One region of the Clostridium fessum genome, then DNA from elsewhere that is predicted to be linked to it. Evidence: riboswitches for the same ligand, from Rfam matches in the RefSeq annotation. Region 1 holds a riboswitch; the other holds the start of a gene.
What was found. A riboswitch is a leader RNA that binds a small molecule or an ion and turns the genes downstream of it on or off. The one in region 1 is predicted to bind FMN.
Positions count from the first base shown of each region.

Region 2: linked by a shared signal. The riboswitch ahead of ribD (bifunctional diaminohydroxyphosphoribosylaminopyrimidine deaminase/5-amino-6-(5-phosphoribosylamino)uracil reductase RibD) and the one ahead of PG862_RS01535 (ECF transporter S component) in region 1 are both predicted to bind FMN.

Region 1 covers NZ_JAQEQF010000001.1:299,751-315,308, forward strand. Annotated here, with positions in the region: gene rplB (50S ribosomal protein L2) at 1-803, opposite strand, end outside; gene rplW (50S ribosomal protein L23) at 895-1,194, opposite strand; gene rplD (50S ribosomal protein L4) at 1,194-1,814, opposite strand; gene rplC (50S ribosomal protein L3) at 1,844-2,479, opposite strand; gene rpsJ (30S ribosomal protein S10) at 2,585-2,902, opposite strand; gene PG862_RS01520 (N-acetylmuramoyl-L-alanine amidase family protein) at 3,326-4,714, opposite strand; gene PG862_RS01525 (class I SAM-dependent methyltransferase) at 5,271-6,137, shown strand; gene PG862_RS01530 (creatininase family protein) at 6,184-6,978, opposite strand; gene PG862_RS01535 (ECF transporter S component) at 7,162-7,773, opposite strand; FMN riboswitch at 7,955-8,072, opposite strand; gene PG862_RS01540 (S8 family peptidase) at 8,203-9,384, opposite strand; gene PG862_RS01545 (alpha amylase C-terminal domain-containing protein) at 9,413-11,434, opposite strand; gene PG862_RS01550 (ABC-F family ATP-binding cassette domain-containing protein) at 11,624-13,492, opposite strand; gene PG862_RS01555 (exodeoxyribonuclease III) at 13,489-14,259, opposite strand; gene PG862_RS01560 (dicarboxylate/amino acid:cation symporter) at 14,535-15,558, opposite strand, start outside.
Region 2 covers NZ_JAQEQF010000004.1:180,048-195,605, reverse strand. Annotated here, with positions in the region: gene tpiA (triose-phosphate isomerase) at 1-659, opposite strand, end outside; gene PG862_RS07175 (phosphoglycerate kinase) at 684-1,889, opposite strand; gene gap (type I glyceraldehyde-3-phosphate dehydrogenase) at 1,993-3,006, opposite strand; gene PG862_RS07165 (sensor histidine kinase) at 3,546-5,201, shown strand; gene PG862_RS07160 (response regulator) at 5,194-5,883, shown strand; gene PG862_RS07155 (sodium/glutamate symporter) at 6,119-7,372, shown strand; gene PG862_RS07150 (TAXI family TRAP transporter solute-binding subunit) at 7,787-8,809, shown strand; gene ribH (6,7-dimethyl-8-ribityllumazine synthase) at 8,937-9,407, opposite strand; gene PG862_RS07140 (bifunctional 3,4-dihydroxy-2-butanone-4-phosphate synthase/GTP cyclohydrolase II) at 9,452-10,654, opposite strand; gene PG862_RS07135 (riboflavin synthase) at 10,670-11,317, opposite strand; gene ribD (bifunctional diaminohydroxyphosphoribosylaminopyrimidine deaminase/5-amino-6-(5-phosphoribosylamino)uracil reductase RibD) at 11,365-12,507, opposite strand; FMN riboswitch at 12,873-12,988, opposite strand; gene PG862_RS07125 (MATE family efflux transporter) at 13,123-14,514, opposite strand; gene PG862_RS07120 (NCS2 family permease) at 15,185-15,558, opposite strand, start outside.

The DNA.
Region 1 (15,558 bases):
TTAGACTGTTTGTTTTTCTTTCTGGTCTTCAGGCCGAGTGCCGGTTTGCCCCAAGGTGTGCAAGGACCTGGACGACCGATACTGGTCTTGCCCTCACCACCACCATGCGGATGGTCATTCGGGTTCATAACAGAACCGCGGACAGTCGGACGAATACCCATGTGACGTTTTCTACCAGCCTTACCGATATTGATCAGGTTGTGGTCGCCGTTGCCAACTACACCGATAGTAGCGCGGCAGCTGATCGGAACCATTCTCATCTCTCCGGACGGTAATCTAAGGGTTGCATATTTGCCTTCTTTAGCCATTAACTGAGCAGAGTTACCAGCGGAACGAACCAGCTGACCACCCTTGCCCGGAAGAAGCTCGATGTTGTGAATCTGTGCACCAACCGGGATTTCAGAAAGCGGTAAGCAGTTACCAACTTTTGCCTCAGCCTCTGCACCGCTCATAACCTTCTGTCCAACCTGTAAACCAGCCGGAGCAAGGATATAAGCTTTCTCGCCGTCTGCGTAGCAGATCAGAGCGATGTTTGCTGTACGGTTCGGATCGTACTCGATACCAAGTACGGTTGCTGCGATACCGTCTTTTGCATTTCTCTTGAAGTCGATGATTCTATATTTTCTTCTGGAACCGCCGCCTCTGTGACGAACGGTGATTTTACCCTGGTTGTTACGACCTGCGTTCTTCTTTAAAGAAACTACTAAGGATTTCTCCGGTGTGGATTTTGTAATCTCAGAGAAATCAGAGCCGGTCATATGTCTTCTGGAAGGTGTATATGGGCTGTAAGATTTAATTCCCATGACTTTGACTCCTTTCGTTCAACGCCTCCTGGCGTTTCTTCATGTTTTTCACGACATAGTGTTCGTCGTATAATTGTCTATTGAGGATGAATTATAAACCAGCGAAGATCTCGATCTCTTTGCTGTCCTCGGTCAGCTGAACGATAGCTTTCTTTGTTGCAGCTGTCTTACCGAATGTCATGCCTCTTCTCTTTGTCTTGCCGTCCATGTTCATGGTGTTGACACTCTTAACTTTGGTGCCCGGGAACATCTTCTCAACGGCTTCTTTGATCATAGTTTTGTTTGCCTCGGTGTGTACCAGGAAGGTGTATTTCTTGTCTGTCATAGCATTCATACTCTTCTCAGTTACAACCGGTTTGAGGATTACGTCATAGTACTGTACGTTTGCCATTATGCATATACCTCCTCGATAGAAGCTACAGCAGCCTTGGTTGCTACTACTGTGTTGTATTTCAGGATATCGTAAACGTTGATGGTGCTTACGGAAGCAGTCTTAACGTCTGCCACGTTTCTAGCGGATAATACAGCCTTGTCACAAGCCTCATCCAGAACAACTAAAGCTTTGTTTACTTTCAGGTTGTTCATAACCTCAACAAATTTCTTTGTCTTGATCTCGTCGAAGTTCATAGCCTCAACTACGATGAACTTGTTCTCGTTTACACGGCTTGTCAGAGCAGATTTAAGAGCAGCTCTCTTCTCTTTCTTATTTAAACGGATTGTGTAATCACGTGGTGTCGGAGCGAATACTACGCCGCCGCCCGTCCACTGCGGAGCTCTTGTTGAACCCTGTCTTGCATGTCCGGTACCTTTCTGTCTCCACGGTTTCTTACCACCGCCGGAAACTTCGGAACGGGTTTTTGCTTTCTGAGTTCCCTGACGTTTGTTAGCAAGCTGTGCTACAACTGCCATGTGAACCAGATGTTCATTTACTTCTACACCGAATACAGCATCATTCAGTTCTAATGTGCCAACTTCGTTGCCTTCTAAATTGAAAACAGATACGTTTGCCATCTGTATGTTCCTCCTTTCCCGTAAAAGCCTTATCTAGCGACCTTTACTGTCTCTTTGATTGTTACTAAGGATTTCTTCGGTCCCGGTACAGAGCCTTTAACAAGGAGTAAGTTGTTCTCAGTATCAACCTTAACAACCTCCAGGTTCTGAACAGTTACTTTTACGCTGCCCATGTGACCCGGCATTCCTTTGCCCTTAAATACGCGTCCCGGTGTGGTTGCAGAACCGTTGGAACCCTGATGACGATGGAACTTGGAACCGTGAGCCATCGGTCCTCTGTGCTGGCCGTGTCTCTTGATGGCACCCTGGAAACCTTTACCTTTGGAAATAGCAGTTGCATCAATTTTATCGCCTGCTGCGAAGATGTCTGCCTTGATTTCGTCTTTTACAGAATACTCTTCAGCATTCTCTAAGCGGAACTCTCTTACATATCTCTTGTAAGCAACGCCTGCTTTGTCAAAATGACCCTTAACCGGCTTTGTCACAAGTTTTTCTCTCTTGTCTACAAAACCAACCTGTACTGCTTTGTAGCCATCGTTCTCTTCTGTCTTAACCTGTGTAACAACACACGGTCCAGCCTGAAGAACGGTTACTGGAGTTAAAACTCCGTCTTCGTTGAAGATTTGAGTCATTCCGACTTTGGTAGCTAAAATCGCTTTCTTCATTAATCTGACCTCCTGTTTTTCTACAGCGGAACGCGTTCGTCAAACTCCCGCGTTCATCCTAGAACTGTCCAGATGTCTCTATCTAAACTAGTATAGGATTCTTAATTATTTGTTTTTCATCTTTACGTTGATGGACACGCCAGCCGGCATTTCCAGTCTCTGCAGTGCATCAACTGTCTTCTGGCTCGGAGCAATGATATCGATGAGTCTCTTATGAGTTCTCTGCTCGAACTGCTCTCTGGAATCTTTGTACTTATGAACTGCTCGCAGAATGGTTACTACCTCTTTCTTAGTTGGCAGCGGCACCGGTCCACTCACCTTTGATCCGTTTTTCTTTACAGTCTCAATGATTTTTGCAGCGGATGTATCTACCAGCTGATGATCATAAGCTTTCAGTGTGATTCTCATTACTTGACTTGCCATAAAAAAAGTCGCCTCCTTTTCGTACTATTAAGCACGACAAGCGGTGACTGTACACATACCCGTGTGTGTCCTCGCAGTCCACACACCAAATCCGTCATTTGTCTTCAGGATACTCTATTCTTGTACAGTGACTTGTCGCCAGTTTCCTAACTTGACATTCGCTCCGCGGAATAACCTGCTTATCATAAGCAGCAACCTCTCGTTTCATCGCTATCATGCCACAGCTTCGTTATAATAACACAGCTTTCTGGGAAATGCAAGTGTTTTTTAAAGAAAAAATCTATATTTTTCAAGAAAAAACAGGAGTTTCTTCTTCCGGTGGGTAATTGCACCTTTTATATAGAAGAAACTCCTGTTTATCCACAAGAATATATTTCCATGCAGAAATTTTATCTCAGTCGAGAAGACTCCCAGCTTTTTTAATTAATCCTCCCAATACGTCGGTTCCACCGGGGTTCTAGCCTCGTCGCTGCCATCGTCGCTTGTGCCGTCCACCTCTGTGACAACACCCGCAGAGCTTGTCTTAAACTTTGTGCCGTTCGCATCCTTCACGGTGCTGGATTTCACTACCTTGCCGCTCGTCGTTACCAGATAGTTTTTGTCATTGACTTCAATGACTTCATACTTGGTACCGCTGTCTGCCTTCTGAAGCTTACCCATGTAGTACAGGAATCCATCCTCCACACCTGAGTAGCCGCGTCCAGCCTTGTTGCCGCTGTCAGTGAAATAGAACTGTCCGGTCGTTCCGTCGCCCTCTACTACATTTCCCTTGCCTTTTACAACTGAGCTGGTCGCCTTGTCCGCGCCGAAGAAATAGCAGGCATACTGACCGCTCGTTCCTACCTCCAGACGTCTCAGACCATAGACCGGGTTGCCCTTCTCATTAAATAAGTAGGTAATATTGTTGATGCGGACCAGGTTGCTCGTCGAAGCGTCAGAAATCTTCGGACCCACCTTCGGCTCGCCGTTGCTTGAAAAATAATACCACTGTACATCGCTGCCGAGATCCAGATTGTAATCATCCTCCTCCGGCGGAGTCGTGGAGAGCCAGCCAGTCTGTACCTGACCGTTGCTCTGATAATAACGGTAATTTGCAAATCCAGAGGAATTTCCCATATCGACCCAGCCGGTCTGCATCGCTCCGTTTTCGTCGAAGCAGTAGTAGGTTCCGTCAATCTTATACTGTTTATATTTGGCACCGCCTAAAGAAGGCACATATTTCTTTCCTGAACTCTGAAAGTAGTACCAATGATGATCCTCATCGTCGTCGCCGGGTTTCACTTCATCATCGTCCTTTTTGGTATCATCCGGATCTTCCAAATATGCCCAGCCGATCTGCATGACACCATCTGCATTCGTGTAGTAGGTGTCATCATCCACCCAGCCCGTCTGCATCGCTCCATCACCGTCGAAGTAATAGTACTTGCCTCCGATCTTGGACCAGCCGTCGGATACCATCTTTCCGCTGGTGGAGAAATAGTACCAGACCGTCGTAGCGGAAGTCTCGTTCCATGCCGGATTGCGCTTCGGCAGTTTCAGCCACTTGTCAGTCGCCATGATGCCGGTACTCTCGACAAAGTATTCGTCGTCCACCCAGCAGTTCGACGCGATGTTGCCCTGGGAATCGAGATAGCGCCAGAGATTGTCTGCTCCCTTCTTCCAGGTATTCGTCACCTTGTTGCCATTGTTGTCCACATATATCCAGCTGTTTCCAGACTGCTGCCAGCCTTCTGCCGCGTAAGATGTCAGGGTCGCCGCCCCTATCATCAGCGCTGCGGAAAGGACGCAGACTGCCAGTTTCTGTTTCTTCATATACAAGCCCTCCCAGTTCACGATTGATAACGTCTATTCTCCCACCTGCTGCGCATTCGCACACTTCCCGTCGTGTGGAGACTGCATCAGATGCTTATAACGCCTTGTTTTGTTCCAGATACGTGCAATCTATCTTTTACCTAATATACATTTTAACAGGAGATGTAGGAATCTTCAAGGAGATTTATCTTTCAATTTATTTACTTTTTTTTGGCAGGAAGCCGTTCAAAAGGTTTGACACGCCAATCAATGACCGATATAATTAGGTATGCATTTCAACTGAACCGTTTTTCCGGTCAGACAGACTGCGTTTATGGTTACTGTGCGCGCATCGTGCCCAGTAACGGAATTTGCCGTGGCTTCGCATTTAAATACGGCAAATTCCTGCTGTCACCACGTTTTCTTACGGCACTTTCGGTTCCAAAAGTGCCTACCCGGGAACAGTAACCATTTATGCCATTTGGATGGAAATGGCTTATGGATAACACCGATTATAAAGGCGGCAGATACCCTTTTCCGGGGTTTGCGCCTCATTTTTTTGAAAGGATAAAATTTTATGTGGATTGCAGATGGATGGAACGATTATGAAGTGATTGACTGCTCCGAAGGAGAGAAACTGGAGCGGTGGGGCGACTATCTTCTGGTTCGCCCGGACCCGCAGGTTATCTGGAACACCCCCAAGACACACCGCGGCTGGAAAAAGATGAACGGACACTACCACAGAAGCTCCAAGGGCGGCGGCGAATGGGAATTTTTCGACCTGCCGGAGCAGTGGTCGATCCATTACAAAGAACTGACCTTTAACTTAAAACCGTTCAGCTTCAAGCACACAGGTCTCTTCCCGGAGCAGGCGGCAAACTGGGACTGGTTCGGTGACCGCATCCGCAATGCCGGACGCCCAATCAAGGTTTTAAACCTCTTTGCCTACACAGGCGGCGCTACCCTGGCGGCAGCCGCAGCCGGCGCCAGCGTGACCCATGTGGACGCCTCCAAGGGCATGGTAGCCTGGGCGAAGGAAAACTCCCGTTCCTCCGGGCTGGAAAATGCACCCATCCGCTGGATCGTCGATGACTGTGTGAAATTTGTTGAGCGTGAGATCCGCCGCGGCAACCATTACGACGGAATCATCATGGACCCGCCGTCCTACGGCCGCGGACCGAAAGGCGAGATCTGGAAGATCGAAACTTCGATTTACCCGTTCGTGCAGCTCTGTACGAAACTGTTATCGGACAACCCGCTCTTCTTCCTCATCAACTCCTACACCACCGGGCTGGCGCCGTCCGTCCTGACCTATATGCTCTCAACCGAAGTTGCCTCCACCCACGGCGGCACAGTGAAATCGGACGAGCTGGGACTTCCGGTTACCCGCACCGGACTGGTATTACCATGCGGTGCATCCGGACGCTGGGAATCTGGTAAATAACACTGGTATTCGGATGACATAGACACCCCATTTTTAAGTTTGATTCCTATTCATTCCAATCCCGGATATCTAACAGCCCCGGGACCAGTTCCCGCGCACTCGTCTCTAATATAATTCGCCCCTTCTCGGCGCTTGCACCAGACGGATCTCCTCCAATTCCAATCGGCGATCCGTCTTTTGTTTTCCAGTCCTCCGACACCCAGCCGATCGAAACCGGACCGTATGGCTTCAGGGCGCGGGTCTTCTCAAACGCCGTCGGCTCTCCCGCTTCCGAAAGTTCCAGCTTCACAAGACTCTCATCGACCGCCATTACCATCGATGTCTCCATCTCTCCACCGTGGAAATCCCAGATATTCCCCTTTGAAATCGTTGCTTTTACATCCGGATGACCAAATGCCCCCGATGAAAGGATAAACGGTGCAATCCCCAGCTCACTCCGAAGTTCCCGGCTTAAAACCTGCGCAATCGGCGCATTCCCACCATGGCATACCAAAAAAGCCAGCTTCTTAAAACCGTGATGCGCCAGGCTGACGCATATATCATATAAGAGATGATAGTAAGTGTCCGGCCGGACTGTGACCGAACCGCAGAAATTCTTATGCTCTGTACTTAAGCCCACCGGAATCACCGGAAACAGCAGCATCGGGAAGTCTTCTTCCCCCTCTGCCTCCAGTGCCTTTTTGATCTCCTGACTCATCGCCTCCGCGATAATATCATCCGTTCCCAGTGGTGCCTGATTGCCGTGCTGTTCCAGCGCCCCGAGCGGAATCAGGACAATCGTGTTCTCACGGTCCACCTGCTCCATTTCCCATCTTGTCAAATCTCTATAGTTACGTATCATAGTATCTCCTCCTCTTATAAAAACAGATATGTCTTTGCACGTTCCATCAAACAAAAAAGGATTGTCCGGGATTCTTCCCCCAGGCAGCTTTCCCAGCGGTTTCCCGACAATCCTTTCTATGAAATGGTTCTGCCGTTTCACAGCAAACAGCCAAATCCGTCAAACCATTCCTCTTATTTCATTTTATACTGCTTTCGGCACAATCTTCGCCGCACGCAGGCGTACAAACAAAAGCTGTCCAACGATATAGTTGAGTCCCACTTTCAATACATTGAATGGGATCGTCGCCAGGATGATAAATCCATTCAGGTCTTTGATCGCCGGGTTGACCGACGCTACCATGCGGATCACTTCATCCAGCGGCAGGCTCATCGCTTTCGCATATAACGGAAGCGTAATGTTCGCATTGATAAAGCATGCACACGCGGTGCGGATCACGATACTGAGCAGAAGTGCTTCTACAGCTGCCTTACGGTTAGCGCCCAGCTTCTGATAGAGGAACCACAGCGGCCATACGAACAGGAACGCCGCAATCAGGTTGGCCAGCTCACCGACGTACATCGTGTTAGTTCCGACAGTAATCAGCTTGATTAACAGCTTGATGACTTCTACACAGATACCGGATACCGGTCCCATCAGAAACACGGCAATCACAGACGGTACATCACTGAAATCCACCTTATAAAACGGCGGCATCATCGGAACCGAAAATTCCAATGACATCAGCACGCCAGCAACCGCTGCCAGCATCGCCGTATAAATCAATTTTTGAATACTCCATTTTCCTGTCTTCATCTTAAATCTCCTTTCGGTTTTAAAACTCATTTCTCCGAAGGAGGAGTATGAATCAAGTGCCGGACTAGCTGCATTTGTAAAACTAAAAAAACCCCAGGTTGTTCGGGACCTGGGATAATAAATCGCAACTTAGCCGATGTACACCAGCCTGCTTACGCTCAAGCGGTACACTCTCTGACTCCTGCCTCTTCTCTCATCCAGACTATACTGTCGGTTTCGGAATCTCACCGAATCGGCCGCCATCGCGGTTCGCGGACTATACCGCCGGTAGGGAATTTCGCCCTGCCCCGAAGAAATCATGGTAATTACTCCGTCTTCATACATATAAACATGTGAATCTGCGGAGTAATTATCTCACCCGGTCATAGTATCACATACAAACGAGAATTTCAATATTTTTTTAACAATCTTTCTTTTCATTTTTCCCATCTACGGCATTGCCGCCCCGGCATCCAGCATACCTCCGGTTGCCACCTTGCCGGACAGACTCTCAAGCGGCCGCGCCGACTGCAGAATACGGTTTCTCACATCCATAAGCGACAGGGACGCATCGCAGGAGTACAGCATTGCCGCCGTTCCGGTCACCATCGGCGCCGCCATCGATGTGCCGCTCATGTAGGCATAGTCATTGCCCGTGATCGTGCTCAGGATATAATTGCCCGGCGCTGCCAGATCCACGCTTCTCACCCCGTAATTGGACGCACGGTCGAGCTGACCGTCAAAGCGCAGGTTTGCCACGGAAATGATATTGTCCAGTTCAAAGCTTGCCGGGTACATCGGCTGCTCATCGATGCTGTAGCCATTGCCGGAGGCGTCGCCGTTTCCAGCCGCTACAATAAACAGCATCCCCGAATCCTTGATCGCCTGATACAGCTCCTCGCTATATTTCATCGTGCCAAAGCTCAGATTGCAGATCGACGCGCCATTCGCCTGCGCATACCGGATCGCCTTAACCACGTTGCTGACGGTTCCGACACCGGACGATGTTCCAAGCGTCTTGATCACCATGATCTTCACATACGCCGGATCGCAGATTCCAACCGTTCCGACTCCATTTCTCGCCGCCGCGATCGTGCCCGCCGAGTGGGTACCATGATTGTCATCCGTCCCGGTAAATACCTGGGCATTATTATCATAGAAATTCCAGCCGTAAACGTCATCGATATAACCATTTCCGTCATTGTCAATGCCATCGCCCGGAATTTCCCCCGTATTCGTCCAGATCGAACCGCTAAGCTCCGGGTGAGTTATGTCAACCCCTGTATCAATCAGCGCCACAATCACCTGACGTTTTCCACTTTTCGCGTCATATTTCTTCCATGCCGGGACAATATTCATATCGATTTCTTCCAGAGAACGGACTGTTCCATCTGCTGAGAGCGCCGGACTGCCGGTAATCGCCCCAATCGCCGCATCCACCGCCGCCGTATGGCTCGGCACCAGACGCAGTTCACCTGTATTTAAAAAAGCCCACTGATAGGAGGCATAGGAATCCGCATAGGGAACCGACTCCCGTGACGGACCCGCCGCATATGCCGGAAGCGCCGCGCTCCCTGCCATCATGGCAGCACACAGGGCGGCTGCCAGCCCTCTAAAAAGTTTCTTTTTCAACTTGCTTTATCCTCTTTCAATTCCGTTCTTACAGTTCGCGCGCTGCCGCAACCACAGTCTCCGCTTCCTTTGCCGGTTCTTTTCTGACATTCTGCCGTTTTACCGATTTTACCACTTTCCCAGCTTTTTTGCCATCCTTTTCGGATGCCGGACCGGAAATTGGCTTAAAGCCGCGAAATACCAGAATACTCCGCGGCGGAACCATATACTGGCGAAGCTCTTCCTGCGGCTCCTGCCCTGCCTCCAGGCTTTCCGGCGGACAGATTCCGTTATTGTCTGCGTCGTCTGTGTTGATGCACAGAGTCCACTGCATTCCCTTCGGAAGCTTCGGAAGATCAAATTCATGCGGCTCCCAGTGCATATTGTAGGCGACAAAGAAATAGTCATCGCTGGTGCCGTCCGCTCTTCGCCCGTACTCGCCGCAGTAGAGAATGCCGAGCTGGCGGCGGAAATTTTCAAACTCCGGGCACCATGTTTTGACGCCGTGGTAGGAAACATCCGGGTGTCCGCAGACGAGGTAATCAATATTTTTCGGCTCCACCGGCAGGTGGAACACTGGATGCGCTTTGCGGAACGCTATCATATATTTTACAAATTCGTAAATATCCCGGTTCGTCTCCAGCTGATGCCAGTTGAGCCAGGAAATCTCATTGTCCTGACAGTAAGCATTATTGTTGCCGTTCTGGGAATTGCCGAACTCATCGCCCGCTAAAAACATCGGCGTTCCCTGGCTCAGAAAGAGCAGCAAAAATGCGTTGCGGAGCTGTTTTTTCCGCATCTGCACAATCTTCTTTTTCCGCGTCGTGCCCTCGACGCCGCAGTTCCACGTATAATTATAATCGCTTCCGTCCCGGTTATTCTCCCCGTTCGCTTCGTTGTGCTTCTGCTCACAGGAAACCATATCCATCATCGTAAAGCCATTTGTCGCCGCCATATAGTTGATCACGCCATACGCGTCCGGATTCCGGCGTGTCTGGTAAATGAGACGGCCGACCTGATCCTCATCGCCCTTTAATACCCGGCGCATATCGATCAAAAATCCTTCATTGTACTCGCCCAGATGCCAGCGGCGCTCCCGCAGCTTCGGTGCCGCTGCCGTTTTTGGCACACGCACGCCATCCCAGGAAGCAGCTAATAGCTTCGTATCAGCTAACAGCGGATCCGACGCCAGCAGTTCGGCCGGCGCAAACCCGGACAGGTGCACGCCATCCACATGATACTCGTAAACCCAGAAACGAACCGCCTCCTGCGCCAGTGCCGCGCTCTCCTCGCCGGTAAAATAAAGCTCAACCAGCACTTCAATATCATTTTTATGAAATTCTTTCACCAGATCCTTAAATTCCCGCTCCGGTTCTTTCTCTTTCCCGGATGTGTACGAAGCTTTCGGCGCAAACAGGTATCCCGCCCCATAGCCCCAGTAATTGAGCCGTCCGGTCGGTGTCCCAGTCGCATACGGATTCCCGTCTGCCCCATCCTCCATCATCACTTCCTGAAATTCATTCGGCATCATTAATTCAACTGCTGTGATACCCAATTCCTTTAAATAGGGAATTTTCTCCGTCAGCGCACGGAACGTTCCCCGCTCCCCGGTGCCGGAAGAAGTATGACGGGTAAATCCGCGCACATGCAGCCGGTACAGGATCGTCTCATCATACGGATGTTTCAGCGGCTGATCCATTTCCCAGTCATACGTTTCTTCCGGGAAACGGCAGCGCACCGGACGGAGCGCCGCTTTTAAATCGCCCCAGCGCTCATGTCCTGTATAGATGCGCCCGCACGGATCCGGCAGCTCCCCCTGCTCAGTCTCGATCGTGTATTCCAGTCCCGAAAAATCATCGCCCGCAAGCTCCATCATCCAGAGATCCCCCACCCGTTCTTCCGGGGAAAATGGAATCCGAACACCCTGTTTTTTACCTGTCTCATAAATTGCCAGATGGCAGAATGTCCCCGGTGCCTCGACGCACAAGTGCATTCCCGTCTCTGTCCGCTTGATTCCCGGTGTAAAATCAGGGGTTCTTATCTTCTGTCTCACGATTTTTTCTGCTTTCACCTGTATCCCCTCCACGTTTTCATACGGCACTTTCGGTTCCAAAAGTGCCTATTTGTGAGCAGCCGCCTGCGCCTGTTACAGTCCACACATATGCAGACTGTAACAGGATTTTGCCGATGCTTCGCATTCCAAATCGGCAAAATCTGCTACCTCCACGTTTTCATACGGCACTTTCGGTTCCAAAAGTGCCTACTTGTGAGCAGCTGCCTGCGCTTCTATTTTTTCCGCCAGATCGTTCAGATACATCCAGCGGTCCATCTTTTCTTCCAAAAGAGCTTCTTTTTCCTCTTTTTCCTTTATGATGCCGTTCAGAGCCGTATAATCGCGGGCAGAGTCCTGCATCTGCTGCTCCAGATCCGCGATTGCCTCTTCCAGCGCCGCGATATCATCCTCGATCGTCTCCCACTCTTTCTGCTCCATATAGCTGAATTTGAGCTTTTTCTCGCGCTGGCGACCGCGGTTTTTATCCTTTGCCGTCTCCGCTGCATCTGACGTTCCCGCACCAGAAGCGCCTCCGGTCTTCTGGCCTCTGCCGTGTTCCTGACCGGATTCCTCCATCTCTGCCGCTATGCGTTCCCCACAGGCTGCCTGATAGTCGGTATAGCCACCCTCATACTGACGGATCGCGCCGCCGCCCTCAAAGGCGAAGATCCGGCGCACTACGCGATCAAGGAAATACCGGTCATGCGATACCGTAATCACGATCCCCTGGAAATGATCAAGATAATCCTCCAGAATCGTCAGCGTGCCGATATCGAGGTCGTTGGTCGGCTCGTCGAGCAGAAGGACGTTTGGCGCGCCCATCAGGATATGGAGCAGATAGAGTCTGCGCCGCTCGCCGCCCGATAGCTTGCCGATCAGCGTGTACTGCATATGGGACGGGAACAGGAACCGTTCCAACATCTGGGATGCCGATACCAGCCCGTCCGCCGTCCGCACGTACTCTGCCACATTTTTAATGTAGTCGATCACGCGCATCGACTGATCCATATCTTCGTTTTCCTGTGAAAAATAACCCATTTTTACGGTCTGGCCGATGATCGCCTCGCCCGAATCCGGTTTCACCCAGCCGGTAATCATCTTCATCAGCGTCGATTTGCCGCTGCCGTTCGGTCCGATGATGCCGATGCGGTCATCCTTCAAGAAGATATAGGAAAAATCATCGATCAGGAGGCGGTCACCATACGCCTTATGAAGATGGTGTGCCTCGACCGTGGTTCGTCCGAGACGGCTGGAAATCGAGCTCATCTCCACATTTCCATCTACTTTCGGCGCTTCCACCGCACTCAACGCCTCGAAGCGCTGAATACGCCCTTTCTGCTTCGTGCTGCGTGCCTGTGCGCCGCGTCGGATCCACGCCAGCTCCGTCCGCAGGATATTCTGGCGTTTCTGCTCCGAGCTCACCGCCATCGCCTCGCGCTCTGCCTTTAATTCCAGATAGCCCTCATAGCCGGACTGATAACTGTACAGCTTTCCCTTGTCCAGTTCGACGATGCGGTTCGTCACGTTATCAAGGAAATACCGGTCGTGCGTGATCATCAGAAGCGCGCCGCGGAATTTTTTCAGGTACTCTTCCAGCCAGTCCGCCATCGCACTGTCCAGATGGTTCGTCGGCTCGTCTAAAATCAACAGATCCGCCGTCGATAACAGCACCGCTGCGAGGGCAACGCGCTTTCTCTGTCCGCCCGAAAGTGTCTCCACCTTGGCACTATAATCGGTGATTCCAAGCTTATTCAGCATGGATTTCGCATCGCCCTCGAGATCCCAGGCGTGCTCATGCGCCATATTTTCCCGGATCACGCAGTCTAAGACGGTCCGTCCCGCTTCAAACTCCGGATTCTGAGGCAGATAACGGATATAGAGATTTCGTCCCTTTACTACCGTACCCTCATCCGGCTCTTCCAGACCGGCTACAATCTTTAGAAGAGTAGATTTTCCGGTTCCGTTGATGCCGATGAGACCAATCTTATCACCTTCACCGATGGAAAATGCCACGTCATCAAAAAGCAGCCGTTCCGTATATGATTTTTTCAGATGTTCTGCTGTCAGTAAATTCATGCCTCATCCCGATCCTTTATCTGTAATTCTACCGGGCAGTGATCCGAACCCAGTATCTCCGTATGAATCTGTGTGCCCGCCAGCCGGTCCTTCAGGCTCTTGGAAACACAGAAATAATCAATCCGCCACCCAGCATTCTTCTCGCGCGCCTTAAACCGGTACGACCACCAGGAATAAACGCCCTCTTTATCCGGGTAAAAATAGCGGTACGTGTCGATATATCCAGAGTCCAGAAGCTCCGTAAACTTGCTTCTCTCCTCATCCGTAAATCCGGCATTTTTCCGGTTCGTCTTTGGATTTTTCAGGTCAATCTCCGTGTGTGCCACATTCAGATCCCCACAGAAAATGACCGGCTTTTTCTCCTCCAGCTTCTTCAAAAACTGGCGGAAATCATCCTCCCACTGCATCCGGTACGGAAGTCTCGCCAACTCATTCTGGGAGTTCGGCGTATAGCAGGTCACCACATAATAATCCGGGTACTCCGCCGTAATGACGCGCCCTTCATGATCGTGCTCCTCAATACCCAGACCGTAGCTCACGCTAAGCGGCTCCTCCTTCGAAAACAACGCTGTTCCCGAATATCCCTTCTTCTCCGCATAGCTCCAATACTGATAATACCCCGGAAGCTCCAGATCAATCTGCCCTTCCTGCAGCTTGCTCTCCTGAATACAGAAAATATCCGCATCCAGCTCATGAAATACATCCAGAAATCCCTTTCCCACACACGCCCGCAAGCCGTTTACGTTCCAGGAAATCATTTTTTTCATTCTATCTCTCCTTTTTATCAAATAAGGTTTTTCCGATACATAAAAAGACAGCAGGCAGGTGGCAGACGCTCCGAAACTGGTCTGTGGATGCAGAGCAGGCTTTCGCCTATCAGTTGTACGCATCTTGAACACGCTTGTCCGAATGGGGCGGACGCAAGTCCGACACAGACGAACAAGTGTAGTGAAAGCAAGCGGACAACGATAGTGCGAAGAGCCAGCGGCGCATTCACAGACCTGTTTCGGGGCGGCTGCTGCCTGCCCCACCTCTCTCATTTTTATAAATCTACGTGTAAATCCTGATGTTTAATCCCATGTTTCTCCACATATCCCGTCAGCATCAGGGTCAGCGCGCCATCGCCCGTTACGTTGCAGGCAGTACCAAAACTGTCCTGAAGCGCAAAGATCGTCAGCATTAGCGCCGTTCCGGTCGCATCGAAACCGAGGACACCGGTGATCAGTCCCAGAGACGCCATAACCGTACCGCCCGGAACACCCGGTGCACCTACGGCAAATACACCTAAAAGAACACAGAACAGAACCATCGTCATCATATCCGGGAGGGCGCCGTACAAAATCTTGGATACCGTCATGACAAAGAATACCTCGGTCAGAACCGAACCGCACAGATGGATATTCGCAAACAGCGGAATACCGAAATCAACCATATCGTCACGAAGCGGCTCTGCCTTTTTGGCACAGCTGAGCGCCACTGCCAGGGTCGCCGCAGAAGACATCGTACCGACTGCCGTCAGATATGCCGGACCATAATGCTTGATAACGCCTCTCGGGTCACGGCCAGAGTAAATACCTGCCAGTGTATACAACAGCGCCATCCAGATATAGTGGCCTGCCATAACAATCAGGATAACCGAAATGAAGATCGGAGCCTGTTTTGTGATAGTTCCCTCATATGCCAGGGAACAGAACGTAAATGCGATGTAAACCGGAAGAATCGGAATGACAATCTTCTGTACAATCTCCAGAACGATCTTCTGGAACTCGTCTAAGAGTTTCGTTACCGTCACCGCCTTGGTCCAGGTCGCTGCCAGACCAATCATAACGGAAAATACCAGCGCACTCATGACGCCCATGATCGGCGGAATGTCCAGTTTAAAGACAACCTCCGGCAGGCTGCGCAGTCCATCGACTGCCGACTGAATCGACATATGCGGAATCAGCGTATATCCGGCTGCCATCGAAAACAGCGCCGCGCCAAGAGACGATGTATACGCCAGAATCAGCGCTACTCCAAGCAATCTGGAGGCATTCTTTCCAAGCTTCGTGATCGACGGGGCAATA
Region 2 (15,558 bases), on a different contig from region 1:
GGAGCCGATGCTGCAGATACGGAACCGCCGTACTGAATGCGGATCGCCTCTGCGGTCGCCTCATCGTACACTTCCTTGATGCACGCACGGATCGCGCCGCACACTTCCTCAGCCTGCTCGGTGGTCGCTACCTTGCCGGTACCGATCGCCCAGATTGGCTCGTATGCAATCACAGCTGTCTTTGCCTGCTCTGCGGTCACATTCTGGAATGCGATCTTGATCTGCTGGCGGATCCAGTCAAGCGTGATGCCCTGCTCTCTCTGGGTCAGAGTCTCGCCGCAGCAAATGATCGGGGTCAGACCGTGCTCAAATGCTTTCAGTACCTTCTTATTGACCGTCTCATCGGTCTCTGCAAAATATTCTCTGCGCTCGGAATGTCCGATAATCACGTATTTAACGCCTGCATCGGTCAGCATATTCGGGGAAATCTCACCGGTGTAAGCACCTTTCTCCTCGAAATACATATTTTCAGCGCCAACTGCGATGTTGGTTCCCTCGCACGCTTTTACAACCGGGATAATATCAATCGCCGGTACGCAGAATACAACGTCTACATCTTCCGAAACAACGAGCGGCTTCAGAAGCTCTACCAGAGCTACTGCCTCCGACGGCGTCATGTTCATTTTCCAGTTGCCTGCTACGATCTTTCTTCTAGCCATGACTATTCTATTCCTCTTTTCTATTTATTTATCATTCGCTGCCGCTACGCCCGGAAGCTCCTTTCCCTCTAAGAATTCCAGGGAAGCGCCGCCGCCGGTGGAAATATGGGTCATCTTGTCGCCAAATCCAAGCTGGTTGACCGCTGCTGCAGAATCGCCGCCACCGATGATCGTGGTCGCTTCGGTGTCTGCCAGTGCTTTTGCAACTGCGATTGTACCCTGTGCCAGAGTCGGGTTCTCAAATACACCCATCGGTCCGTTCCATACAACTGTCTTAGCAGATTTTACGGTGTCTGCATACAGCTTTGCAGTTTCCGGTCCTATGTCAAGTCCCATCGTGTCAGCCGGGATAACGTCAACCGATACATTCTGTACCTCGATCGGTGCATCGATCGGATCCGGGAAGGATGCTGCTACAGCTGCATCAACCGGAAGAAGCAGTTTCTTGCCAAGCTTCGCCGCCTTCTCTACCATCTCACGGCAATAATCTAACTTTGTATCATCGACTAAGGATTTACCAATCTCCTTGCCCTGTGCTTTTAAGAAGGTAAATGCCATGCCGCCGCCGATGATCAGCGTGTCGCACTTCTCCAGCAGGTTGGAGATAACGTTTAATTTATCGGCTACCTTCGCGCCGCCTAAAATGGCAACGAACGGGCGGACCGGGTTATCTACTGCATTTCCAAGGAAATCGATCTCTTTCTGCATCAGGTAACCAACTACTGCGGTGTCCACATACTGGGTCACGCCTACGTTTGAGCAGTGTGCGCGGTGTGCAGTACCAAATGCATCGTCCACATAGACATCACACAGGGATGCCAGATCCTTGCTGAACGCCTCACCGTTCTTGGTTTCCTCGGCACGGTAACGGGTGTTCTCAAGCAGAACAACCTCGCCATCCTTCATCGCCTCAACGGCTGCCCTTGCGTTCGCTCCAACCACTTCCGGATCGGCTGCAAATTTCACTTCCTGTCCCAGAAGTTCAGACAGACGAACGGCTACCGGTGCCAGAGACAGCTCCGGCTTCGGCTCTCCCTTCGGTTTGCCAAGGTGGGAGCAGAGAATTACCTTTCCGCCGTCCGCAATCAGTTTTTTGATCGTCGGAAGCGCTGCCACCAGACGGTTTTCATCGGTGATCTTTCCTTCTTTTAACGGTACGTTGAAATCACAGCGTACCAGAACGCGTTTGCCCTTTACATTGATATCATCCACGGATTTTTTATTCAGCATATCCTGTCTCCTTTACATTATAAAAGAATAAAAAACAGGTCCGGTCCCGACCGAGGACCGGACCCATCTTGAATCCTTATGATTTTCTATCGAATCGATAAAATTATGCCAGCTCTGCGAAGTATTTGATTGTACGAACCATCTGGCTTGTGTAGGAGTTCTCGTTGTCATACCAGGAAACAACCTGTACCTGATATAAGTCATCACCGATCGGAGATACCATAGTCTGTGTAGAATCAAACAGGGAACCATAGCGGATACCTACGATATCGGAAGAAACGATCTCATCCTCGTTGTAGCCGAAGGACTCAGTCTGAGCTGCCTTCATAGCCTCGTTGATAGCTTCCTTGGTAACGTCAGCTTTCTTAACAACGGCTGTCAGAATAGTAGTGGAACCAGTCGGAACCGGAACACGCTGTGCGGAACCGATGAGCTTGCCGTTTAATTCCGGAATAACCAGACCAATCGCTTTTGCAGCACCGGTGGAGTTCGGAACGATGTTGACAGCGCCTGCTCTTGCTCTTCTTAAATCGCCTTTTCTGTGCGGTCCGTCCAGAATCATCTGATCGCCTGTGTAAGCGTGGATGGTGGACATGATACCGGACTGAATCGGAGCATAATCGTTTAATGCCTTAGCCATCGGAGCCAGGCAGTTAGTTGTACAGGATGCTGCGGAGATAATCTTATCTTCTGGTTTCAGTGTCTTGTGGTTTACATTGTATACGATAGTCGGAAGGTCATTGCCTGCCGGTGCGGAGATAACGACTTTCTTAGCGCCTGCATCGATATGTGCCTGTGCTTTTGCCTTGGATGTATAGAATCCGGTACACTCCAGAACTACGTCTACACCAATCTCGCCCCACGGAAGTTCAGCAGCGTTTGCCTTTGCGTAGATAGTAATCTTCTTACCATCTACTACAATATAATCTTCGCCAGCTTCTACCGTATGTCCATCGTATCTGCCCTGAGCAGAATCATACTTTAACAGGTGAGCTAACATTTTCGGATTTGTCAGATCGTTGATAGCTACGACTTCGTAACCCTCAGCGCCAAACATCTGTCTGAAAGCCAGACGACCAATACGACCAAAACCATTAATTGCAACTTTTACTGCCATGATCTCATTCCTCCTAGAAATTCATCTTCATGATTGTTAAATATTAATCAACCCTGCTTGTATTGTACCCAACTTTTCCTAAAATAGCAAGTGGTTTTTTGTAAATTTTACAGCAAATATTCAGTATTTTCTCTCTTGCTGCGCACAACTTCGACGGATTGTCATATCTTAAATGGAATTTTGTGCTGACAGCCTTAATTTTGCATAATTTTTTAACCAAATGCTCTAATTCGAACTATTTTCATTTTAATCGATCTCTTCTTGTTTTTCAACCTTTTTCCGTGGCTTCGCATTTGAATACGGCAAATTCCTGCTGCCACCACGTTTTCTTACGGCACTTTCGGTTCCAAAAGTGCCTACCCGTGAACAATAACCCGGCCACTTTGCAATTCGCCATCCAGCGCCTTGTAAACTTTCACACTTTCTTGCAGATCGTTTCTTTTTTTACTATAATAACTTTAATCATCGTTTTGGTTTACACATTTTGCAGACCGGATCAACTCATTTCCTACATCAAATAAATTCCGGAGGTTTTATATATGAAGATAAAGGAAGGAAAATCAGCGCTGGAACAGAATCTGTACCGATCCTTTCTGCTCCTTTCCGCTACCCTGGTGCTCATCTCACTTGGTTTTACTCTGTTTTTTGATATTTCCAGACAGCGAAAGGATATGGACAAGCTGATCAGCGGTACTGCTTCTTATATTGCTGCAATTCCGGATGTCGCCGCCATGCTGGAAAACGGCTATCCTGATTCCACCGTGACCCGCGACCTGGATTCTCTTTCTTTGAATATACCAGATATCAATGTCATCCTCATCAGTGATAAAAACGGACTGCGCTTTTACCACACGAACCGTCTGAAAACCGGCGATTCCTACGTGGCAGGTGACGAGGACGCTATTCTGTCAGGAAGCGATCCATATATCACAACCGGCTACGGCACGCACGGCATGCAGCGGCGCGCCTTTCACGCAGTAAAAAACAGCGGCGGAGAGATCGTCGGTTTTGTGATGGTTTCCCTGTTCACCGCTACCCTGTCCGCCCAGCACCGCAGTCTGCTGTTCTTTTATATAATTATATTCCTGATCATGATGATCGTCAGCATTTCCCTGACGCACACAATGTTCTCCCTGCTGCGCGACTCCCTGTTGGGATATGACCCGGAAGAACTCGTCAATATTTATACCCGCCAGGACGAGGTCATGAATATGATCGACGAGGGACTTGCCGCAACCGATCTGGACGGCAGAATTCTCTTTGCCAACCAGAAAGTTTCCACGATACTCGGTCGTCCTGCAAACGAACCTCCGCTCACCCACTTAACGATTCAGGAATTGTTTCCACAGACCGCTTTCGATCAGGTCATAAAAACCGGCGAAAGTGTAACGCACGAGAGCATCAGCTTCGCCGGACGCCAGCTCATCGTCAAGGAGGTGCCAATCCATGGACGCGGCAAACAGGCGCGCCGGGGTGTCCTGATCGTTTTATTTGACCGCACCGACCTCCTGCGTCTTTCCGACGAGCTTTCCGGCGCCCACAATATGTTGGACACGCTGCGCGCGTTCAATCATGAATTTTTAAATAAGCTGCACATCATTCTCGGCTACCTACAGACCGGGGAGATTCAGCAGGCGATGAATTTTATCACCAACAGCAGCCTTGTCTCCAGCCAGTCCGTCCGTGAGACAGCCAACTGCATCCGCGTTCCGAAAATCTGTGCGCTTGTGATCGGGAAAATGATGCACGCCGCTGAGCTTGGCATCCGCCTGCAGGTCAGCGCCGACAGCACCTGCCGCGACCATGATCTGCTGATCCCGGTGGAAGGATTTGTCACCATTCTCGGCAATCTGATGGAAAATGCCATTGAAGAGCTAAGCCACGATCACACCGCCAGTCCGGATGTCATTAACGCATCTGAAAGCCCGCGCGAAATCCACATCGGCATCTACTGCCGCCCAGACGTCAACATCATCACCTGCGAGGACACCGGGCACGGCATACAGCCGGAGCTGCTCGATCATATTTTCGAAAAAGGAGTTTCCTCCAAGGGCGAGAACCGCGGAACCGGGCTTTTCCTGGTTCATGAGCTGATGGAGGAGTACGGCGGAACCATTGATATCGACACAGAGCCTGGCGAGGGCACCTGCTTCACCCTGACATTTACCCGAAAGGAGACAGAATCTAATGTATAAAGTCATTATTATAGAAGATGATCCGATGGTTGCATCCATCAATAAACAGTATGTCGAGCTGACCTCCTCTTTTCACGTGGAGGCAACTTTCAAAAACGGCATCCTTGCCCTGCAGTATCTGCAGAACTGCACGGTTGACCTGATTATTCTCGACTACTACACGCCTCAGATGAACGGTGACGAATTTATCGACCAGCTCCACGCGGCTGGCATGACCCCTGCGATCATCATGGTAACCTCTGCCAACGACGCAGAGACCGTCCGCCGGCTTATTTCCCGCGGCGTCACCGATTATCTCGTCAAACCATTTGAATATGACCGCTTCAAAGCTGCCCTGGAACGATTTGCGAAACGTCAGGAGGAATTGAAAACATCGGCGTCCGCTTCTGACCTGGGACAGGCGGAGATCGATCGCCTCTTCTCCGTCCCGGATGTCTCCTCCCAGAGCGCTCCGCTGACAAAGGGCCTAAATGAACGCACCCTTGGACTGATCCGTCTCTTTCTCTCCGAACATCCGGAGGAGGTCTGGTCCAGCGAACAGATTTCGGAACAGGTTCATTTGTCCCGTATTACAGTCCGGCGGTACTTAAATTACTTAGTCGAAACCAACGAACTGGTCAGCATGATCGATTACCAGACCGGTGGACGCCCTTCTATTAAATATAGATATTCCGGAAAATAAGAGCCACTTCGTTTTCCAGCAATCTTCAGGTTTTTCCTGCCTTTTCGCGGCTGCAGCTGTACAGATTCATCATAGAACCGTATCTATACTGCAGTCGCTTTCTTATAGTCATTTTTATTTACAATACTTACAAAACTGTATTTAAAATTACATAAATTGACTTCCCTTTTTCAATCTTATAAACTGCTTATAAAAGAAATAAACAAATTCTTAAAAAAGAATGGAGGGAAGTTCTATGTTAGAACACATTATGGGATACTTTGGAACTTACACACCGGCAGCGGACGGTGCCATCGCAACATTCCAGTTCGAGTATCTGACCACACTTGGTTTCGCAGCCATCGTTATCTTCTTAGGACGCGCGATTGTCGCTCACAGCGCCCTGCTCAGAAAATATGCTATACCGGCTCCGGTTATCTCCGGTATCATCTTTTCTGTTGTTGTATCTATCATCAAGGGTTCCGGAATCATCGGTTTTTCCTTTGATGCAAAAATCGTGAAAGACTTATGCCAGAACTTATTCTTCCTGTGCGTAGGTTTCGGCTTCAGCTACAAGATGTTAAAGCATGCAGGCGGAAAGCTTTGTATCGCAATCGCAGTTGCAGCCTGTGTCCTGATTACCTTACAGGATGTCGTTGGTTACCTGGTAGGCAGCGCCATCGGTCTTCATCCGCTTCTGGCTCTGCAGTGTTCTTCATCCGCTATGTCCGGCGGTGTTGGTACTGCTTCTGCATTTGGTCCTATCTTCGAGAACATGGGTGCTCCGGATGCAACCACAGTCGGTGTAGCAGCCGGTACTATGGGCAACATCATGGGTTCCTTAATCGGTGGTCCGGTTGCAGCTTTCCTGATTTCCCGTCACGGTCTGAAATCTGACCCGAACGACAGACCGGAATCTGCAAAAGCAGGTTCAGCAGCTGTTCTTAACAACACCCGTATGATCAAAGCATTTGCCCTGTCTCTGCTTGTAGCAGCACTTGGTATGCCGATCTACTGCCTGTTAGACAACATCCCGATGATCGAGATGCCGAAATTCATCGGCTGTCTGTTCGCAGGTGCTATCGCAAGAAACATCATGGATGCAGCTGGTATCGAATTCCCGGTTCCGGAGATCGACGCTATCGAGCATATGTTCCTGGAACTCTACCTGGCACTGGTTCTGATGACCATCGATATCACAAAGCTGGCTCCGGTAGCTGGTCAGATGGGTATCATCCTCCTTGCACAGGCTATCCTGATGGCACTCTTTGCAATCTTCGTATCCTTCAACGTATTTGGCCGCGATTACGGTGCAGCTGTTATGGCAGCTGGTAACTGTGGATGGGGCTGTGGTTCAGGTCCGAACGCAGTAGCAAACGAGAAAGCCGTTATGGATCAGTATGGATGGCACACCGTTGCTTGGGTTCTGTATCCGTCCTTCGCAGTTATCATCGACGATATTTACAACCCGATTTTCCTTTCCATCTTCTCCAGCCTGATTACAAAATAATCACTGAGACGAGATAGGAACACTTCATATAAGACATCTTTTATATAACAACATACCTAAAGCTCAATTGAAAATGTAACCTGAAAGAAGAGCGTCCGGTTCCCCCACATAAACCGGACGCTCTTTTTTGTTACTGTTCACGCATACGTGCCCAGTAACGGAATTTGCCGTGGCTTCGCATTTAAATACGGCAAATTCCTGCTGCCACTACGTTTTCTTACGGCACTTTCGGTTCCAAAAGTGCCTACCTGTGAACAGTTACATTTATATTTTCCTCTTCCTTGGTCTTGTCTTATCACTGTTTTTTATGTTATACTTTTATAGAGTTTTAATATTCTTTTAATCGCTAAGGCAGCATTCGACAGAACCGCTGCGTTTTTTTATATACTGATAAACTACGAAAAGGTGAGATCTATGAAAATAAAAAAACTAGTAAAATTGGCACCAATGATGCTTCTTACCTTCCTGCTCGGACTTTCCGGCTGTTCCGGCAGCACCGCCGCAGATGCGCGGGTCAACGACCATCCCAGCGAAGAAGATGAAGAGCTGCACGTTCTGACCATCGGAACTGCCGACAGCGGCGGAACCATGTACCCGATTGGCAGTGCCATCGCCTCTGTTTTAAGCGGACATGATGAACAGCTCAAGGTCAATTTAAGCGCCTCCAACGGTTCCTACACGAACGTGGAAAATATCAAAAACGGACAATTTGATATGGGACTGGTCAGCGGCGATGTGGCATTTTCCGCCTATCAGGGAACGGACGAATTTTCCGGTCATCCGGTCGAATCCCTGCGGGCGATCGGGGCCGTCTATTCAAGCCTGTCCACCTGGATGGCGCCGGAGTCCGAGCATATCTCCTACGTTCATGAACTCGCCGGACACCACATTGCCGTCGGACCAGAAGGATCCACCACGGAGCTTTCCGCCCGCACCGCTCTCAAGGCAGCCGGGCTCAATATTGCCAACACTGCCCTTGAAAACTACAGCTTCTCCGCCAGCGTGGACTCTGTCTTAAACGGTAAACTCGACGCCGTCCACAGCTTCGCCGGAATCCCGGTCCACAGCCTGACCGACCTGGCCAGCCAGACGCCCTGCCGCCTGCTGGAGTACACTGACGAAGAACTGCAAAAAATTCTTGCAGCCAGCCCCTTCTATGTCCGCGCCACCGTCCCAGCCGGTACCTATCCGGGACAAACCGAGACACTGAAAACCTTCGGAATCAAATGCCTTCTCTGCGTGGACGCATCCATGGACGAACAGCTGGTCTACACCATCACCAAGATTCTCGACGAATCCCGTGAAGAACTGATCAGCGCCCACCCCTCCTTAAGTAACTTATCTGATCCGGAATATATATGCAGCCAGCTTCCTATTCCGCTGCATCCGGGAGCTGAGAAATATTATACGGAACAGGGGCTGTTGAAAACAGAGTAACATGATAGCAAACAAAAACAGGTAACACCAAAACCTGGCGCATGGACGAATTTTCCTAAGACAAAAAAGCCAGGGCTGCATCATTCCGCAGTCCTGGCTTTTTCGATGCCCGATTACCTGATTATTTTTACTTCCGGATCTCCCGCAGCAAATTCACCATCTCGATTGCTCCCGTCGCGCAGTCAAATCCCTTATTTCCGCTCTTTGTTCCCGCTCTCTCGATCGCCTGCTCGATCGTATCCGTCGTCAGCACACCGAACATAACCGGCACGCTGCTTGCCAGAGAAACCTGTGCGATTCCTTTCGAAACCTCGCTGCACACATAATCATAATGGCTTGTGCTTCCACGGATAACCGCACCCACGCAGATCACCGCATCATACTTTCCGCACTTCGCCATCTCCGACGCAATCAGCGGAATCTCAAAAGCACCTGGAACCCACGCAACATCTACGTCCTCCTCCGAGACATTGTGACGGCGCAGCGCATCCTGCGCGCCTGCAACCAGTTTCGAGGTGATAAACTCATTGAATCGTGCCGCCACAATTCCGATCCTCATATTATTTTCCGCTACTACGTTTCCTTCAAATGTACGCATAAGTACCATCCTTTCCGACGATCTATTTTCGCCTGTCACTTTTTCTATTTAAAATTCAAAATATGTCCCATCCGCGCCTGCTTCGTTTTCAGGTAAAATCCATCATACGGCGTCGCCTCCATCTGAATCGGCACGCGCTCCTTGATTTCCATGCCAAAATCCGAAAGCTGATATACCTTATCCGGGTTATTGGTCAGAAGACGCAGCGTCTTGATTCCCAGATCCTTTAAAATCTGCGCCCCAATGTAGTATTCCCGCAGATCGCCCTTAAATCCCAGCGCCAGGTTCGCATCCAGCGTATCCATGCCGCCATCCTGCAGCTTGTAGGCGCGCAACTTATTTAAAAGCCCGATGCCGCGTCCCTCCTGCCGCATATAAAGGAGAACGCCTCGTCCCTCTTTCTCAATCTGGGTCATCGCCGACGCAAGCTGCTGTCCGCAGTCGCACCGCAGAGAACCAAATGCATCGCCGGTCAGGCACTCCGAATGCACGCGGCAGAGTACATCTTTCCCATCTCCGATATCGCCCTTGACGAGTGCCACATGGTGTTCTCCATTTAAGAGATTCAGGTAGCCATACGCACGGAATTCGCCGTATTTCGTCGGCATCCGCGTCTCTGCCACACACTCGACCAGCTTTTCATGTCTCTTGCGGTACTCCTGCAGCTGTTTAATGGAAATCATCGCCAGACCCCATTGTTCTGCCATCGCAAATAATTCTTCCGACCGCATCATCGTTCCATCCTCGCGCATGATCTCGCAGCACAGACCGCATTCCGGCAGTCCTGCAAGCCGCATCAGGTCTACCGTCGCCTCTGTGTGACCGTTGCGCTCCAGAATGCCGTTTTTCTTCGCCATCAGCGGAAACATATGTCCCGGGCGGCGGAAATCCTCCGGCTTTGTGTCCGGATCCACGCACGCGCGCGCCGTAATACCGCGCTCCTCGGCAGAAATACCGGTGGTCGTCGTTTTATGGTCGATCGATACGGTAAACGCCGTCTCATGGTTATCCGTGTTATCCATCACCATCTGTGGGAATTGCAGCTTCCGGCAGATTTCTGCGCTCATCGGCATACAGATTAAGCCCTTCGCATGCGTCGCCATGAAATTGACATTTTCTGTCGTGGCAAAACTTGCCGCGCAGATAAGATCGCCTTCGTTTTCGCGATCCTCGTCATCCGTAACCAGGATTAAATGTCCCTGTTTCAGCTCGTCCAGAGCCTTTTCAACTGTATCAAACTGCTTCATTGTTCTCCTCCTCTATTAAAATCCATACCGCTGCAGAAATTCTCTTGTCATGCCCTTTCCTGCCTTATCCTCTTCTTCTACTCCCATCAGCTTCGCCACATACTTTCCAATGCAGTCATTTTCCAGATTGACGATATCGCCTGCCCGCTTAAACGCTAGCGCTGTCTCCTGCAGCGTATGCGGGATGATGGAAACGGAAAATGATACGTGATCCACCCGTGCGACCGTCAGGCTGATTCCATCGATCGCGATCGATCCTTTTTCCACAATCAGCCGCAGAATCGGTTCTGGGGCCTGAATCGTATACCAGACGGCATTTCCGTCCCGGCGCACATCCCGGATGGTTCCGGTTCCGTCGATGTGACCGGAGACGATATGTCCGCCAAACCGTCCGCCCGCCAGCATCGCCCGCTCCAGGTTGACCGGGCTTTTGACACCCAGCGCCCCCAGGGACGAACGGTTCAGCGTCTCATGCATTACATCCGCACAGAAATAATCTCTCCCAAATGACGTGACCGTCAGACACACACCGTTGACCGCAATGCTGTCGCCCAGATGAACATCCGAGAGCACCTTAGACGCAGCAACCGTCAGCCGTGCCGAGACTGCCTGGCGCTCAATCGCACGGATCCTTCCCACTTCCTCTATGATTCCTGTGAACATCTTTTCTCCTTTTCAAATCAGCGATTTTTTCCCGTTCTAACACCGCCTCATGCATCTTGACCGGACACCTCATATTCCAGCAGCAGATCCTCTCCCAGCCACACTGCCTCCGGCTTTTTAAGAAGAAATGCCTCCGGCGGCGCATCCACGCCGGTTCCCCTCACCGGGGTCGGGGCGCCTGCACCTCCGAAAATCTTCGGAGCAATGTAGGCCTGCACCCGGTTCACAAGCCCTGCCTTTAAAAACGACCATGCCAGCGTCCCGCCGCTCTCGACCATCACGCTGTCCACTTTCTCCTCGCCCAGCCGCTGCATCATCGCCTGCAAATCCAGTTCTCCCTCTTTTGCCGGGACACTTAAAACACGACAGCCGGCGTCCTCATATGCTTTCTTTCTTCCGGCATCCGATACCGCCGTCACAATCCAGGTCGGTGTCTCCCGCGCGGTCTGTACCACGGTCGATGAAAGCGGCGTCCGAAGCTTCGTATCTGCAATCACCCGGATCGGATTTTTCCCTCCCGGAATCCGGCAGGTCAGCTGCGGATTATCCGCCAGCACCGTCGAAACGCCAGTCAGAATCGCCATATAACGCCCGCGGTCCTCATGCACCCGCTTCCGCGCCGCCTCGCCGGTGATCCACTGGGATTTACCCGACACCGTCGCTGTCTTTCCGTCGAGTGTCATCGCATATTTCAGCACCGTAAACGGAAGTTTCGTCCGCATGAAATGGAAGAACACCTCATTCTGCCGTTCACACTCTCCGCGTAAAACTCCGGCCACCACTTCCAGCCCTTTTTCCCTCAGAAGCCGGATGCCGCGCCCTGCCACCACCGGATTCGGATCCGTGCAGCCGACAATCACGCGCTTCACCCCGGATGCCAGCACCGCTTCCGTACACGGCGGCTGTTTTCCGGTGTGACAGCAGGGTTCCAGCGTCACATACAAATCTGCTCCCGCCGTCTCTTCGCCCCGCTCTGCCGCATTCTTAAATGCCTCCCGTTCTGCATGAAGCTGTCCATATCGTGTATGATATCCCTCGCCGATGATGTGTCCATCCTTTACCAGCACCGCGCCGACCATCGGATTCGGATTGACCCATCCGTGCCCTTTTTCTGCCAGTGCTAACGCCTGCTTCATATATTCCCGATCCTGTAGCTGCTCACCGGGAACCTTTACATGGATTCGTTCCATCTTTTTCCCCACCTTTCTATCAAAAGAATGTGCCAAGGCACATTCTCGCACCGAACGCGGTCGCCTGCGACATATTTCTGCTTCGCGCAAGTGTGCATCCTCACGGAGCGTTTTTTGTTTCATATGATACAATTTTCTATTGAAACAAAAAAGCCCTGAAATGTGAAATACTTTTATTTTCACATCTCAGGGCTTATAATTTCTATTTTATAATATCTTTCATGATATTAATTATCGTAAATATTTTTTTACATCCATTCTCGATGACTTTTCTCTCTCTTTTGCCATAGCGATATATATCCGCCATATCCATCATCCGGGGGAGTGTATCTGGAAGCTTCCCGGCACCGCCGTTTTTATTTACGTTTTCTCTTCTTTCATCCAGACTATACAGTCGGTTTTGGAATTGCACCAAATCATGCGCCATGCGCTCGCGGACTTTACCGCCGGTCGGGAATTACACCCTGCCCTGAAGATATCGTTATTTTGTTGTCATTCATTATCTGTATTGCATTATAGATCCAGAGAATCCGTTTGTCAATCCATTATTTTTTTCATTTATTGATTGATGACAACGTTATCTGACACACATTTTCAGCCATTTTAAGCGCCGCTTCAAGTGTCTGCTTCCACTGCTTTCCCGTTCAATTTCGCGCGCTCTACACAGCGCCCCATAATGCGCCCAATCAAAAGAAGATACACGATCACCGACACCGTCGTTCCGCCGAAATCCGATACCACTTCTGCGTAGAAAACATTTTCAACTCCCGCAAACACCGGAATCAGGAACACGCTGACCAGGTACAGCAGCTTCCGGAACATTGACAGCGAGATCGCCACCGACGGCACACCCATTCCGGTAAATCCATCCACGACCTCATACTGGACTGCCAGTGGAATAATCCCCATCGTGCAGACCCGGATCGCCCAGACAGTCAGTTCCACATAGGACTCATTGCGCGTAAAGAGATACACAAAATACTGCGCCAGCGTCCGGGAAAACAGGAACATGATGCTGCACTGCACCACCGCCAGCAATGTGATATACTTCTGTGCGCTCCGGATCCGATCCGGGCGTCCCGCGCCGAAATTGAAGCCCAGGATCGCCCCCGTTCCCGATGTAATGCCTCCGAGCGGCATCGTCACGATCAGCATAAAACTCTGCACGATTGTCGTACAGGTCAAAAGCATGTCCGCCTCCGCGCCGCCATACATCTGAATTACCGTATTGAGCGAAATGATCAGCACATTGTCAAATGCGATAATCAAAAATGGCGACAGTCCCATCAGCGCAATCTTACAGACTGTCTTCACCTGCGGACATTCAAATTCAAGCCGCAGAAGCACGCGATTTCCTCGCAGGAAACGAAGGACAAAGACCGCCGACGCAAACTGTGACAGAACCGTGGCAAACGCCGCCCCCGCCACGCCCATGTCAAACACAAAAATAAACACTGGATCCAGCACAATATTCGTTACCGCACCGAGCGCCACCGAAATCATTCCGATCCGCGCAAATCCCTGGCAGATAATAAACTGGTTCATTCCGATGGAAAGCAGCGCAAAGACCGTTCCCAGCAGATAGATCGTAAAGTACGATTCCGCATACGGCAGAATCGCTTCACTCGCACCAAACCGCGTCAAAATTTCTCGTTTAAATACAAACAGAACCAACGTCAGAACCGACGACAGCCCGGCAATCATCCAGAAGCTGTTTGCCAGAATCTTTTTCGCTTTCTCATCCTGCCCCTCGCCCATACGGATGCTCATGAGCGGCGAGCCGCCCAGACCGACCAGATAGGCAAACGCGGAGATCAGCGTCACAATCGGTCCGCTGACGCCGACGCCCGCAAGCGCCGTCTCCCCGATCACCGGGATATTTCCAATATAGATTCGATCGACCACGCTGTAGAGCACATTGATAAACTGCGCCAGCATCGAAGGAATCGCCAGACGGATCACCAGCCGCCGGATATCGTCCCGCCCCAAATCATTTTCTATCTTCATATGTATCCCACCTCCGTATGAAACCCGCCCTGCTGTTTTGTTTTCATGTTTTCTTAACTTCTCCTCCCAGAACTGGTTCCATGCGTGTTTCTATCGCCAGAGTCTACTCCCTCTTCTGTCGTTACTGTTCACACACGTGTGCCCAGCAACGGGATTTTGCCGATGTTGCGCATTCCAAATCGGCAAAATCTGCTGCCAGAACTGTATCGTACGGAATTTTCAGTTCAGAAAATTCCTACCTGTGAACAGTTACCCTCTGTCCTTTATACCGTCTGCCCGCCAAAATGTCAATGAGATATTCCTGATAAAAATTACCCCTTTTTTGTACAGTAAAAAGCGCCGGCACTGCAAGCAGGTCCGGCGCTTTTTACCCAATATCGGTTGCTGGTTGTCAACCGATACCGAAAAGATCCCAGCAGAAAATCTTGGACAGTTCGTAACGGAGTGTAATGCATCAAGGAATTTCGAGTAACTTGATTTGTTTTTGTTCGTCTCTGTCCGCGTTCTTCCGCGCGGGAATGATTTTCATCCGTTCAATAAGTTAATGCGCTGCATACGCATTTTATTGCACGTTAATCAAAAAAATTTTAAAAACTTTTTTTGATATAGACTATTTTATTATGAAAACCTGTTTTCGTCAAGTTTTCAGGGGTTAAATTATTACAAGTTGTTACAGGAAAATGTATTTGAGAACGAAGAGTACCGCCAGCACATACATCAGCGGAGTGATCTTCTTTGCTTTTCCTGCTGCCACATTCAAAAGCACATAAGAGATAATTCCCATGGAAATACCCTCGGAAATGCTGTAGAACAACGGCATGGCGATGATTGCCAGATATGCCGGGATTGCCTCGGTGATATTGTCCTCATCGAAACGAATTTCGGTTACAGTTCCCACCATCAGGAAGCCAACCATGATTAATGCCGGAGCCGTCGCAAAGGACGGGATCGCCGTAAAAATCGGTGCAAACAGGGTGGAAAGCAGGAACAGGAGTGCCGATACCAGGGCAGTCAGACCGGTACGTCCTCCGACTGCAACACCCG